DNA from 2 places in the Thiobacter aerophilus genome. Region 1 is predicted to be linked to the other one. Evidence: predicted binding sites of a transcription regulator. Region 1 holds the regulator's gene; the other holds the start of a gene.
What was found. The regulator NrdR, encoded in region 1, represses ribonucleotide reductase genes. The targets are predictions, from matches to a motif close to CACNANATNTNGTG.

Region 1 (7,206 bases):
GGCAGTCTGGCGCTGGCCGCTCAAACCAGCCAGGTCCGAGGGCTTGTCGATGACCGCGACCACCAGTCCCTGCTGCGCGAACAGGTCACGGCTCCTGACCAGGAAATTACCGCCGCCCCAGCCAAAACGGCCATCATCCTGGATATCGAGTCCCCCATGGCCGCCGGCAAACAGAATCACTGCCGCTTTCGCCTCGGGCGGGGTCAGCAACAGAAAGCGCTGAGTCACACCGGGGCGGGTCGGGATATCCACGACGCGCGGGGTCGTTTCAGCCCACGCAGACACGGCAACAAAAGAGAAAAGCAGGAGGACCAAAAACGTTTTCACGGATCGCCTCATGAAAAACTTGCTTCGCTAGGCTTTCTTTTTGACTTCCGCCGGCCGCGCTTGCGGCATCAGCTTGTCCAGCACGCCATTCACGTATTTGTGCCCTTCAGTGCCGCCGTAGGCCTTGGCCAACTCCACCGCCTCGTTGATCACCACGCGATAGGGCACATCCAGACAGTGCAGGGCCTCGTAGGCGCCGATTTGCAAGATGGCGTGCTCGATGGGGCTGAGTTGGCTCACGGGCCGATCCAGATGGGGCGCGAGCAACGCGTCGAGCGCCTCGGCCTGGGAAGTCACGCCAGCGAGTAAAGTTTGAAAATAGTCCTCGTCTGCGGTTGCGAAGCCTTCTTCCTCGCGCATATGGCGTGCGATGTCCGCCTCGGCATTGCCGCTGAGCTGCCATTGGTAGAGGGCTTTGAGCGCGAACTCGCGCGCGTTGCGCCGGCTTTTCTTCATGCTGTTTTTCACCGATCCCGCCACGGCGCACGCACGCCGCGCGTCAGATCTTTTTCAGGAGGTTGGCCATCTCCACCGCCACCCGCGCGCACTCGCGGCCTTTTTCTTCCATGCGCGCCAGTGCCTGATCGTCGGTGTCGGTGGTGAGGATGCCATTGGCAATGGGGATGCCGGTGTCCAGCTGCACCTGGGTGATGCCACCGCCAGATTCGTTGGCCACCAGCTCGAAATGATAGGTTTCGCCACGGATCACGGCACCCAGGGCGATGAGCGCATCGAACTTACCACTCTGGGCCATGGCCTGCAGTGCCAATGGCACTTCCAGCGCCCCCGGCACCGTCACCAAGGTGCTGTCCTCGTCACGCACGCCGAGCTTACGTAGTTCCGCCGCGCAGGCGCCCAGCAGGCCTTCGCCCACGTCGATGTTGAAGCGGGCCATGACGATGCCGATCTTGAGGCCGGCGCCGTTGAGATCGCGCTCGATTTCGGTGATGTTGTCGTATTTCTGGACCATGCCCTCACTCCTCCAGCTGGTTGGGTTCCACCACGTCAGGCGGCAGGATGTAGCCCGTGACTTCCAGATCGAAGCCTTCCAGACTGGGCATGCGGCGCGGCGCCGCCAAAAGCCGCATCTTGCGCACGCCGAGATCCTTCAGAATCTGGGCGCCGATGCCGTAGTCGCGCAGATCCACCTTGCCTGCCGGCTTGTGCACGGCGTGGGCGATGCGCGCGAGCAGCGCCTCGTTGGTTTCCGGTCGCCGAAACAGGATCATCACGCCGGCCGTGGCCTCGGCCAAGGTCTTCATGGCCTGATGGATACCCCAGGAATGGGCATTGTCCGCATCGTCCAGAAAATCGATCACCGACAAAGGCTCGTGCACGCGCACCAGCGTCTCTTCCTCTGGCAGTAGCGGTCCCTTGACCATGGCTAGATGGATCTCCCCTGAGGTCTGGTCGCGGTAGGCGAGCAGATCGAATTCCCCGTAGATGGTCTCCACCTTGCGTTCGGCCACCCGCTCCACCAGGCGCTCGGTCTTGGAACGATAGTGGATGAGATCGGCTATGGTGCCGATCTTTAGGCCGTGTTCCTGCGCGAACAACTCCAGGTCCGGCAGGCGCGCCATGGTGCCGTCGTCCTTGAGGATTTCGCAGATCACGGCCGCTGGCTCCAAGCCCGCAAGCTGCGCCAGATCGCAGCCGGCCTCGGTATGGCCGGCGCGCACCAATACACCCCCGGGCTGGGCACGCAGGGGAAACACGTGGCCGGGTTGCACGATGTCGCTAGGCTTAGCATCACGCGCCACGGCGGCACGGATGGTCGTGGCGCGATCCGCCGCGGAAATACCCGTGGTCACGCCGCGCGCGGCCTCGATGGAAACCGTGAAGGCCGTGCCGTGGGGTGTCTGGTTGTCCTCTACCATCTGGCGCAGTCCGAGCTGGCGGCAACGGGCATCGGTGAGGGTCAAACAAATCAACCCACGACCGTACTTGGCCATGAAGTTGATGTCCTCGGGCGTGATGTGTTCCGCCGCCATCACCAGGTCGCCCTCGTTTTCCCGGTCTTCCTCGTCCACGAGGATGACCATCTTGCCGGCGGCGATATCGGCGATGATTTCTTCGATGGGGCTGATGGGCATGGCTGCCTTTCCGTTTGGGGCACTGATTATCGCATTTTATTCAGGCAAGAGAGGCGCTCTACGCCCCCCAGTTCATGCGACTGACTCGCGGTAGCTCAACAGGCGCTCCACGTAGCGCGCGAGCAGATCCACCTCCAGGTTCACTCGAGTCTTAGGCGCGAGACCTCCGAAAGTGGTCACCGCCAAGGTGTGCGGGATCACGTTCACCCTGAAGCGTTCACCCTCCACCTGGTTCACGGTGAGACTCACGCCGTCCACGGTGATGGAACCCTTAACGGCAATATAACGGGCAAGCGTCGGAGGTGCCGCCACCTCCATGAGGTGGGAACCACCCACCGGCTCGAAGCGGGTCACCACGCCCACGCCATCCACGTGGCCCGAGACCAAATGGCCGCCCAAGCGGTCCGAAAGGCGCAGCGCCTTCTCCAGATTGAGCGCCTGACCGACACGAAAACCCGTGGTGCAACGCAGCGTCTCCCCCGACACATCGACCCAATAGCGGCTGCCCTCACGCGCCACCACGGTCAGGCACACGCCATTGGCCGCAATGCTGTCGCCGAGGGCGATGTCGGAGAGATCAAGCGCGCCAGCCTCGATGGTGAGCCGCAACCCATCACCCAGCGGTTCCGCCGCGACGACGCGGCCCACGGCCTGCACGATACCGGTAAACACGATTACGCCTCCTTCGCTGGCAACACGCGAGCAAGCACGCGCCAATCACGCCCCACGGCTCGCACGTCGCGGATGTCGAGGGTGATACGCTGCGCCATGGTGGTGAATTCGGGCAACACGAACAGGCCGCGCGCCGTACTACCCAGGAGGCAGGGCGCGAGGTAGAGCAAAAGTTCATCGATCAACCCGGCCTCCAGGAGGGCACCATTGAGCGTGGCGCCCGCCTCCACCATAAGCTCGTTCACGCCCTGCTCCGCTAGCCACGCCATCAGGCGAACCAGATCCACTTGCCCACCGGGCCGTCCCATCTCCACCACCGTCACACCGGCCTCACGCAAGGCGTTCAGGGCCCCCGTGTCATCGCTTGCGGTGACGACCACGGTCTCGCCCTGCTTGAAAATGCGTGCTGTCACAGGGATGCTGAGATAGCTGTCCACCACGATGCGGCGTGGCTGGCGCGGGGTGGCGATCTCGCGCACGTCAAGGCGCGGATCGTCCGCAAGCACCGTGCCGGAACCCGTGAGGATGGCGCAGGCCCGCGCCCGCCAGTGCTGCACATCGCGGCGCGCCGCCTCCCCGGTGATCCATTGGGAAACGCCATTGGCGAGCGCCGTGCGCCCATCGAGACTGGCGGCGCTTTTCACCCGCACCCACGGCCGGCCGCGGCTCATGCGAGCGACGAAGCCAATGTTGAGCTCCCGCGCCTCGGTGGCCAAAAGCCCCGTGTCCACCTGGATGCCCGCCGCGCGCAGACGGGCAAGGCCACGCCCCGCCACCAGCGGGTTCGGGTCCTCCATCGCCACCACTACACGCGCCACGCCGGCGCTCACCAAGGCGTCGGCGCAGGGTGGCGTGCGACCGTGATGGGCACAAGGCTCCAAGGTCACGTACACGGTCGCGCCTTGCGCGCGACTGCCGGCCTGGGCGAGCGCCCGGGTCTCGGCATGCGCGTCGCCAGCGCGCTCATGAAAGCCCTCGCCCACCACCACCCCTTGGTGCACCACGACACACCCCACCCGCGGATTGGGCGTGGTGGTGTAAAGCCCGCGCTGCGCCAGGCGCAGGGCGCGGGTCATGAATTCATGGTCCGCAGCGGAAAACATCGAACAGCACTCATCATGCACAGACGCAACCTGCGCGGAAAACCCGCTTTCCCGTGGCGTGCCTTGAATTTTGCGTGGGGCGGCTTCAGCGCTTGCCCTTCTTGGTCTCGGCCGAACCCAAATCCTTGAGCACCTCGCGGAAATCGTCCACGTCCTCGAAGCTACGATAAACGGAAGCGAACCGGATGTAGGCCACTTTGTCTAGCTTGTAGAGCTCGGCCATCACCATCTCGCCGATACGCCGCGCATCCACCTCGCGCTGCCCCAGACTGAGGAGTTCCTGCACGATGCGTTCGATGGCTGCATCCACGTATTCGGTGGGCACCGGCCGCTTGTGTAGCGCGCGCATGAAACTGGTGCGCAGTTTTTCCTTGGAGAATTCCTCGCGGCTGCCGTTTTGCTTAACCACTTGGGGCAGGCGCAACTCGGCGGTCTCGTAGGTGGTGAAACGCTTGTTGCACGCCGCGCAGCGCCGCCGGCGGCGAATGCTATCCCCCTCCTCGCTCACGCGGGAGTCGATCACTTGGGTATCGAGGGAACCGCAGAAGGGGCATTTCATGATTTCACGCGAAGGACCGGCGAGCCGGAGGCGGCTTTGGCATGGCAAGCCCCTTAACGCCCGGTTCCGTCACTTTTCGTACACCGGGAAGCGCGCACACAGGGCGCGCGCCTCTTGGCCCACGCGGGCGATCACGGTCTCGTCGTGGGGTGCCTCCAGCACGTCAGCGATCAGATTGGCCAGATGCTCGGCTTCAATCTCGCGGAAGCCGCGCGTGGTCATGGCTGGCGTGCCGATGCGAATGCCGCTGGTGACAAAGGGCTTCTGGGGGTCGTTGGGGATGGCATTTTTGTTCACCGTGATGTGGGCGCGGCCCAGGGCAGCTTCGGCCTCCTTGCCGGTGAGATTCTTGGCACGCAGGTCCACCAGGAACATGTGGGAATCGGTGCGCCCGGAGACGATGCGTAAGCCCCGTTCCGTGAGCACCTTGGCCATCACCCGCGCGTTGGCTACCACCTGCTCCTGGTAGTGCTTGAACTCCCTGCTCATGGCTTCCTTGAAGGCTACCGCCTTGGCCGCGATCACGTGCATCAGCGGCCCGCCCTGGATGCCTGGGAAAATGGTGGAGTTGAGCGGCTTCTCGAACTCGGCGCGCGAAAGGATGATGCCGCCGCGCGGCCCACGCAGGGTCTTGTGGGTGGTGCTGGTGACGAAATCGGCGATGCCCACCGGGCTGGGATAGACGCCCGCGGCTACCAGACCCGCGTAGTGGGCCATGTCCACGAAGAGATACGCACCCACGGAATCGGCGATTTCGCGGAAGCGCTTCCAGTCGATCACCAGGGAATAGGCCGAAGCCCCGGCGACGATCATCTTCGGCCTGTGCTCGCAAGCCAGCCGCTCGACTTCGTCGTAATCGATGACCTCGGTTTCCGGATGCAGTCCATAGGTGATGGACTTGAAAATCTTGCCTGAGAAATTCACCGTCGCGCCGTGGGTGAGATGGCCGCCATGGGCAAGCGACATGCCAAGCAGGGTATCCCCGGGCTTTAGCATGGCGAAATACACCGCAGCATTGGCCTGCGACCCGGAGTGCGGTTGGACGTTGGCGTATTCCGCACCGAACAGAGCCTTGGCGCGGTCGATGGCGAGCTGCTCGGCCACGTCCACCCATTCGCAGCCTCCGTAGTAACGCTTGCCGGGATAACCTTCCGCATACTTGTTGGTGAGCACAGACCCCTGGGCCTGCAGCACCGCGGGGCTGGCGTAGTTCTCGGAGGCGATTAGTTCGATGTGGTCTTCCTGACGCTGGCGTTCTTTTTCCATCGCCTCCCACAATTCGGGATCGATGGCCTTAATGGTGTGCCCGGGGCTGAACATGGATGAAGTCTCAAGTGTTTGAAGAAAAGCTGTTATTTTATCACGGCCGGGATGGACGGGAGAGGGATTCGAGCAGGGCCGCAAGCCTTTCGAGCTCAGCCTTGAGATCCCGTACCTCGGCGCGCAGCTCGCGAATGTCCTGATGCATCTCGCGACGCAGCCGCTTCTCGTCCTCGCCAATGAAAAAGGCAGCAAACGCCGCGGTCACCAAGGACAGCATGGCAAAGCCCACCAGCACCACCAGCATGGCAAGAATGCGCGAGCCTACGGTGCTGGGGACGATGTCGCCGTATCCCACGGTGCTGCCAGTCACGAAGGCCAGCCACACGCCTTCCCAGAACGAAGACACGCCCGGATCGAGCCAATAGAAACCGGCGCCCGCCAGCCCGAACAGCAACACGCCCCAACCCAAAAGATAGGGCACGGAAGCTGGCGCGAGCAACGTTCGCATCACGGCTAGGACCCGCGCGAATATCAAGGTTACATACACCAGGCGAGCCAGGCGCACGACCGGCAGCCACTCGAGGCTGACTTCCCACAGGCTCACGAACGCGCCGCCGATAATGAGTAAATCCAACCAGTTGTGCAGCACGTACAGCCGCTTCTGGCGCGTCAAGTGCAAAAGCCACAGGAATTCCGCGCTGAAGGCGAACAAGATCAGCGCATCGAGCCCACGCCCTAGCCAGTGCCAGGGGCCGGTGGCATGGGCCGTCTCCAGGTAATAGGAAGGCAGGGCGAGCAAGGCGATGCTCACCATTACCCAGCGCAGGCGCCGTTCCCAGAGATAGGCGCGAGGATTGTCATGGGGCGGTACCCCGCCCATACCAGCCAGTTGGCGCAATTTCATGGCCTGCATGTTACCAATATTCGCCCTTATAATGCCCCACCATGAATGCGCTGCTTGCCTTTGCCCGGGCCGTCGATGGCCTCAATGCCCGCATCGGGCGCGCGAGCATGTGGCTCATCCTGCTCACCGTGCTCATCAGTGCCGGTAACGCGCTCAGCCGCAAGCTTCTGAGCGTAAGCTCCAACGCCCTGTTGGAAATCCAATGGACGCTATATGCCGCCGTGTTTCTATTGGCCGCCGCCTACACCCTGCAGAAGAACGAACACGTGCGCATCGACGTGCTGG
Region 2 (7,206 bases), on a different contig from region 1:
ACTTGGAGAGCACGTCATAGAATTCGATGGCGCGCGCCTCACGATCGATTTCGTTCAAGGCCAGGCCCATGGCCACGCGCATGAAGAAGATTTGGGGTAATTCGATCCGCCGTTCGTCGATGTGCTGGAAATAGCGGTCATACAGGGTTTGCAGCCCCAGATACCCAAACTGCAGATCCCGCGAGGCATCCAGCGCCGCACCCAGCCGCGCCAGGTCGAACTGGGCCAGGCGCTCGTCGAGCAGCTCCGCCTCGATGCCCTTCTTGATGAAGTGCGGAAAATATTCTGCATAGCGCGTGGCCATCTCCGCCTGGGAGACTTCCTCGCCCAGCACTTCAAAGCGGATGCTATTGAGCAGCAGACGCGCGGATACCTGGGAATAGGCGGGATCCTTCTCGATCATGGAACGCGCAGCAAGGATGGCGCTCTTGCGCACCTCCTCCATGCGCACACCATCATAGAGGTCGCGCATCACCGCTTCTAAAATGGCATCCGGCGAGACCTGGTCGCCCAGCCCCTCGCAGGAAGCTTCGATCAAGGCCTTCAGCCGCGCCAGGTCCAAGGGCCGGGTGATGCCGTTTTCCACCACGTTGAGAATCGGCGCCGGCTGCGCCGCCTGCTGTTTCTGCGCGGCACGCGCCCGCGCCCGTTCTTCCCGATAGAGCACATAGGCGCGGGCCACGTCGTGCTCCCCGGAGCGCATCAGCGCCAGCTCCACCTGGTCCTGGATGTCCTCGATGTGAAAGGTGCCGCCATTGGGCTGGCGGCGCATCAGGGCATTCACCACCTGCTGCGTCAACTGCTCCACCAGCTCGCGCACCCGCGCCGAGGCCGCGGCCTGACTACCCTTCACCGCGATGAAGGCCTTGGTCATGGCGATGGCGATCTTGTTGGGCTCGAACGCCACCACGCTGCCATTGCGACGGATGGTCTTGTAGTCGGCATAAGTCTTGTCGTTGACGACCGCCGTGGCAGCGTAATCCATGGGGCGACTCGTCAAGCTGGGATCGGTGGCGACAGGGGAGGGTTGCATGCGGTGGTCTCCTCTTCTGGAACGGCTTTTTTCGAAAAAGCTTAAAAATGACCAGCTTAGCCGGCTTGTCCACAACCACAACATCTTGTGGTCGCGGGTAGTTTGGAGCCCTAATTCTAGGGATCTCGGTGGAGGTGTCAACTAGAATTTCCGCTCGCGCGCAAACGCCCGTGGCACGGCCTTTGCGCGCATGTACGCTGGGCGCGCGCTTCCGGATTGGGGCGCGATGCTATGATCAAGGCATGATCTAGGCTGACGAAAGCATGGGACTGCGGGAGACCGTCCCGCCCGCGCAAGGCCAGGCGCCACGCAGTCAAGTCACGCTCGATCATCTCCTGCGACCCCTTGCCATGAAAAACACCGCGGTACTCCTCATCAGTTGCCCAGACCAGAAGGGACTGGTCGCGGCCATCGCCGACTTCCTGCTGCGCCACGACGCCAATATCCTCCACGCCGATCAGCATCAGGATGCGGAACGCAAGCTGTTCCTCATGCGCGTGGAGTGGGATCTCGCCGATTTCCGCCTGGACCTCTCGGCGTTCGAGACTGCCTTCCGTCCGGTGGCAGACAAGTTCGCCATGAACTGGCGCCTCGCCCTCTCCGCGCAGCGGCCGCGCATGGCGGTATTCGTCTCCAAATATGATCATTGCCTGGCGGATCTCCTCTACCGTCACCAGGCAGGGGAATTGCACTGCGACATCCCCCTCATCATCAGTAACCACGAAGACACCCACTGGCTGGCCGAAGCCTATCGCATCCCCTTCCAGCACATGCCGGTGCACAAGGACTCCAAGCGCGAGGTGGAAAGGGACCAGCTCGCCCTATTGCGCCACCACCATGTGGATTTCATCGTGCTGGCGCGCTACATGCAGGTGCTATCGCCCGAATTCATCCATCACTATCCCAATCGCATCATCAACATTCACCACTCCTTCCTGCCCGCCTTCCATGGCGCGCGACCCTACCACCGGGCCTACGAGCGGGGCGTGAAGCTGATCGGCGCGACCAGTCACTACGTGACGGAAGTGCTCGACGACGGTCCCATCATCGAACAGGACGTGGTGCGCATCTCCCATCGCGACCAACTGGAAGACCTGATCCAGAAAGGCGCCGACCTGGAAAAGATCGTGCTTTCGCGGGCCGTTCGCTGGCACATCGACAACCGCGTGCTGGTCTATGCCAACAAGACGGTCGTGTTCGACTGACCCGCCGAGTGGGCAGGCCGGGCGTGGGCGCGGCTGTTCATTGAGCGTTACGTAAGTCGTTGACAGGCTGCGTAAGTCAAACGTCATTCCCGCGAAAGCGGGAATCCAGGGTATTCCTCGCCATGTTCCTGGGTCCCCGCTTTCGCGGGGACGACACAAAGGTGTCACCTATTTACGTAATGCTCAATAGGAGAGGCCTTAGCCGCGATTGCTGCCCGAAGCTGAACAATCGCCGCTTGCGCGCCTCCCACAGGAGGAAGGCCAGCTCGCCAGCCGGGCAGCTTTGGCAAGGGCTGCTGTTTTGGTAGTCGTCAGGAGCCGTTCTTCGGCAGCAACACCCACATGCGCCCCTGCTGGCGCATGGCGCCGGCCAGGCGCCCTGCTTCCTCGCCGAAGCCCCAGAAGAAATCCGCGCGCACCACGCCTTTGATGGCGCCGCCCGTGTCCTGGGCGAACATCAGGCGTTTCAGGGGGACGTCGCGGTTGGGCCAGGTGGTGGCGAGAAAAACGGGCGCGCCCAAGGGCACGGCGCGCGGATCCACCGCCAGGCTGCGGCCGGCAGCGAGGGGCACACCCAGCGCGCCGGGCGGGCCATCCGGTCCCTGCGGCGGCGGTGGCGGCAATTCCCGGAAGAAGACATAGCTGGGATTGGCGGCGAGGAGTCGCGGCAATTTGTCCGGATGCTGCTCCCCCCAGCGGCGAATGCCCTGCATGGAAGCCTGCTCTGGCCTGAGCTCGCCCCATTCAACGAGCTTTTTGCCAATAGAGACATAGGGGTGGCCATTCTGGTCGGCGTAACCCACGCGCAGAATCTCGCCGCTGTCCAGCAGAATGCGGCCAGACCCCTGGATGTGCAGGAAAAAGAGCGCCACCGGATCGTCCACCCAGGCGATCACCCTGCCCGCGAGCGGCCTCGTCCCGGAATCGATCTCCTCGCGGCTGTAATAGGGCACGACGCGATTGCCCACCAGCCGCCCGCGCAGACGATAAGACTTGAGCTCGGGATAGACACTGGCGAGTTCGATCGTCAGAAGATCGTCTGGCACGCCGTAGATGGGATGGCGAAAACGCTCGCTTTGATTGCGGCTGCCCAAGAGCAGGGGCTCGTAGTAACCGGTGATGAGGCCAGTGTCGCTGCCGTCGCTGGCAGAGAGGCGATGGGGCACGAACCATTGCTCGAAGAAACGGCGCGCCGCAGCGTCGTCCGCGGGTATCTGCCGCGCTGCGGCCTGGCAGGGGGCGCTCCAGGCGCGCTGGCGCTCAAGCGCCTGGCAGGAGGCGAGCAAGGCGGGCCAGGCGCCGGCCGCATCGTTGCCTTCCCAACCTTCCACCGCGCTCCAGGGTACGGGCGTGAGCACCGGCGTGGGCGCAACCGGCGTCACGGACGGTTTCGGCGGCAGCGCGCAGGCAGCGAGCGCAAGCAGTATGGCCACGCTTTTCAGGTAGGATGCGAGCGTGCAAACGAAGGAGGAAGCCCGCATGGGATGGCTGCTACTGGAAGCGGGCATCGCCCTGGCATTACTGATTCTCATCGTCTGGTTCACCTTGCCCAAGCGCGGCAAGGACGACAAGTGAGCATCGCGAGGCGAGCCGACACGCCGCGCCATTGGACGGCCATGGCGGGGCGAGTGGGCGCGTAGCCTCGGGGTTTCACCGCCCGCCGTCATTGCCGTGCAAGCCGAAGTCCCGGCCCGCGCAGCCCCTGGTCTGCGCGGTCGTCTGGACCCCGGCTCTCGCTTTGCTCAGCCAAAATGACAGTGCTCGCCGCTAAAGCGCCTGCCACAAACCCTGCCGCAAATACCCTGTGGGAGCGGCTTGAGCCCCAATTGCTCACAAACCCGGCTGCACCCAGGGTTCATGGGGCATGCGCGGGTTCAATGCAGCACGCGCGGCACGCTCAGCACGAATTCTGGGATGGGCGCGTCGAAGCGGGTGCCATCCTCGGCCACCATCTGGTAGCTGCCCTTCATGGTTCCCACCGGCGTGGGGATGGCCGAACCACTGGTGTATTCGTAGCGCTCACCCGGCTTGAGGAAGGGTTGTTCCCCCACCACGCCCAGTCCCTTCACCTCCTGCACGTGGCCTTCGCCGTCGGTGATGATCCAGTGGCGGCTGATGAGCTGGGCAGCGACCGTGCCGGTGTTGGTGAGGGTGATGGTGTAGGCGAACACGTAGCGGCCGGCTGCTTCGTCCGATTGCTCTGGAAGGTAATCGACGCGCGCGGTGACGGTGATTTCGTACTTGGTGCGCTCGGCCATAGCGGACTCGCGAAGAACGGCAGGCCCGCTATTGCACACGAATTCCCGCGCATAGGCAAGGCCGGGCGTTTACGGGTAAAATGCAACGCTTTGTTTCCGATCGAGGATTTTTCGTCATGGCCCAGTTCCGCATTGCGCCTAGTATCCTGTCCGCCAACTTCGCCAAGCTGGGGCAGGAGATCACGGACGTCATCGCCTCCGGCGCCGACATCATCCATTTCGATGTGATGGACAACCATTACGTGCCCAATCTCACCATCGGCCCGCTGGTGTGCGAGGCGATCCGTCCCCTCACATCCGCCATCATCGACGTGCACCTGATGGTGAAGCCGGTGGACCGCATCATTCCGGATTTCGCCAAGGCCGGGGCCAACATCATCACCTTTCACCCGGAGGCCTCCGAGCACATCGACCGCTCCCTGGCGCTGATCAAGGATCAGGGCTGCAAGGCCGGGCTGGTGTTCAACCCCGCCACGCCGCTCCACTGGATGGACCACGTGATGGATAAGCTCGACATGGTCTTGCTCATGAGCGTGAACCCAGGCTTCGGCGGCCAGAAGTTCATCCCGGAAGCGCTCAACAAGCTGCGCCTCGCGCGCCAGAAAATCGACGCCTATCGGGAGAAAACCGGGCGGGAAATCTGGCTGGAGATCGACGGGGGCGTGAAGGTGGACAACATCGCCGAGATCGCCCGCGCCGGGGCCGACACCTTCGTGGCCGGCTCCGCCGTTTTCGGCGCGGGCAAGGAGTCCGACCCGCATCGCTACGACTCCATCATCGCCGCGCTGCGCACAGAACTGGCGAAGGTCTGACGGCGCCCGCCCCATGGACGCAAAGCAAAACGCGTCGTCACCGCCAATGGGCTCCGCACCCGCTGCGTCTGGGACTGCGGCATCCGTGAGTGCCCCTTTTCCCCTCGACATCAAAGCGGTGGTTGTCGATCTCGACGGCACCTTGCTGGATACCGCGCCGGACCTGGCCGCGGCCGCTAACCGCATGCTCGCCGACCTGGGTCGCCCCCCCGTGCCCATGGAGGTGCTCAAGACCTACATCGGCAACGGCGTGTCGCGGCTGGTCAAGCGCGTGCTCACCGGAGACATGCAGGCCGAGCCGGACCCGGAACTGTTCGATCATGCCCTCAAGCTCTACCAGCGCCACTACGCTTTGCACGTGGCCGACGCCTCGCGCCCCTTCCCGGGCGTGCGCGAGGGGCTGGAGGCCATGAAAGCAGCGGGTTTTAACCTGGCCTGCATCACCAACAAGGCCGAGCAGTTCACCATCCCGCTTCTGCTCGCCACGCACCTACACGGTTATTTCGAGCTGATCCTGTCGGGAGATACCCTGCCGCGCAAGAAGCCCGATCCCCTGCCCTTGCTGCACGCCTGCGAGCACTTCCGCATCGCGCCGCAGGAACTCTTGTTGATTGGCGACTCTCTGAACGATGCGCAAGCCGCGCGCGCCGCCGGTTGTCATATCTTCGTCGTGCCCTACGGGTATAACCGCGGCCGGCCGGTGGCGGAGCTCGACGTGGATGCCGTGGTGCCCAGCCTGCTTGAAGCAAGCAAGCTCATCAGGAACGCCGCCTGATCATGTTTGCCTCCGAGATTCGTTTCCTGCTTTTGTCCCGGCGATGGTGCTGACGCACTGCGCCGCGGTGCGGGTCGCGTTGCCCGCAAGGAATGAACGAATCTCAAGGAACTGACATGAACGAGCAAGACTTTCTCAAATACGGCCGCGACGGCTACAACCGGGTGCCTTTGGTGCGCGAACTGCTGGCCGACCTGGATACGCCCCTGTCCGTCTATCTCAAGCTGGCCAACCAGCCTTTCACCTATCTATTCGAATCGGTGCAGGGGGGCGAACGCTTCGGGCGTTACTCCTTCATCGGGCTGCCAGCGCGCACCCGCCTGGTGGTGCGTGGCCACCAGGTGAGCGTGGAGAGTGACGCGGGCAATGAGGAGCAGGCAAGCTACGCCGATCCGCTGCAATTCATCGAGGCCTTCCGGCGCCGTTTCCGCGTTGCACAGCGCCCCGGCCTGCCGCGCTTCTGTGGCGGCATGGTGGGCTATTTCGGCTACGACACCGTGCGCTACATCGAGAAGAAGCTCGCGCAGGTGGACAAGCCCGACCCCATCGCCACGCCGGACATCCTGCTCTTGCTCTCGGAAGAGTTGGTGGTGGTGGACAGCGTCATGGGCAAGCTTTATCTCGTGGTATATGCCGATCCCGGTGAACCGGGCGCCCATGCCCGCGCGGCTGCCCGCCTGGATGCGCTGGAAGCGCAACTGCGCGCTCCCCTCAGCACGCCCGCGGCACCCGTTTTCCCCCGCGCAGAGGCACGCTCCGAATTCGGCGAAGCGGCGTTCAAGGAAGCGGTGGCGCGCGCCAAGCGCTACATCTTCGACGGCGACATCATGCAAGTCGTGCTCTCCCAGCGCATGAGCCAGCCTTTCGCCGCGCCGCCGCTCAACCTCTACCGCGCCCTGCGTAGCCTCAATCCCTCGCCCTACATGTTTCACTGCGATTTCGGCGATTTCCACGTGGTAGGCGCCTCACCCGAGATCCTGGTGCGTCTGGAAGGCGACACGGTCACCGTGCGGCCCATCGCCGGCACGCGCCCCCGTGGCCGCACACGCGAAGAAGACGAAGCGTTGGCGCAGGAACTGCTGGCCGACCCGAAAGAACGCGCAGAACACCTCATGCTCATGGA

Region 2: V6E02_RS08955 (ribonucleoside-diphosphate reductase subunit alpha) is a predicted target of NrdR. The motif match lies at 1,110-1,123, and genes of this name have one in related genera.

What each region holds. Positions count from the first base shown of each region.
Region 1 covers NZ_JBAJEX010000005.1:165,304-172,509, forward strand. The annotation lists gene V6E02_RS08190 (alpha/beta hydrolase) at 1-252, opposite strand, end outside; gene nusB (transcription antitermination factor NusB) at 355-783, opposite strand; gene ribH (6,7-dimethyl-8-ribityllumazine synthase) at 827-1,297, opposite strand; gene ribBA (bifunctional 3,4-dihydroxy-2-butanone-4-phosphate synthase/GTP cyclohydrolase II) at 1,302-2,420, opposite strand; gene V6E02_RS08210 (riboflavin synthase) at 2,493-3,092, opposite strand; gene ribD (bifunctional diaminohydroxyphosphoribosylaminopyrimidine deaminase/5-amino-6-(5-phosphoribosylamino)uracil reductase RibD) at 3,095-4,195, opposite strand; gene nrdR (transcriptional regulator NrdR) at 4,281-4,754, opposite strand; gene glyA (serine hydroxymethyltransferase) at 4,824-6,074, opposite strand; gene V6E02_RS08230 (ion channel) at 6,115-6,921, opposite strand; gene V6E02_RS08235 (TRAP transporter small permease subunit) at 6,963-7,206, shown strand, end outside.
Region 2 covers NZ_JBAJEX010000006.1:125,957-133,162, reverse strand. The annotation lists gene V6E02_RS08955 (ribonucleoside-diphosphate reductase subunit alpha) at 1-1,033, opposite strand, end outside; gene purU (formyltetrahydrofolate deformylase) at 1,297-2,238, shown strand; gene mltA (murein transglycosylase A) at 2,550-3,719, opposite strand; gene apaG (Co2+/Mg2+ efflux protein ApaG) at 4,113-4,496, opposite strand; gene rpe (ribulose-phosphate 3-epimerase) at 4,613-5,308, shown strand; gene V6E02_RS08930 (phosphoglycolate phosphatase) at 5,394-6,083, shown strand; gene trpE (anthranilate synthase component I) at 6,200-7,206, shown strand, end outside.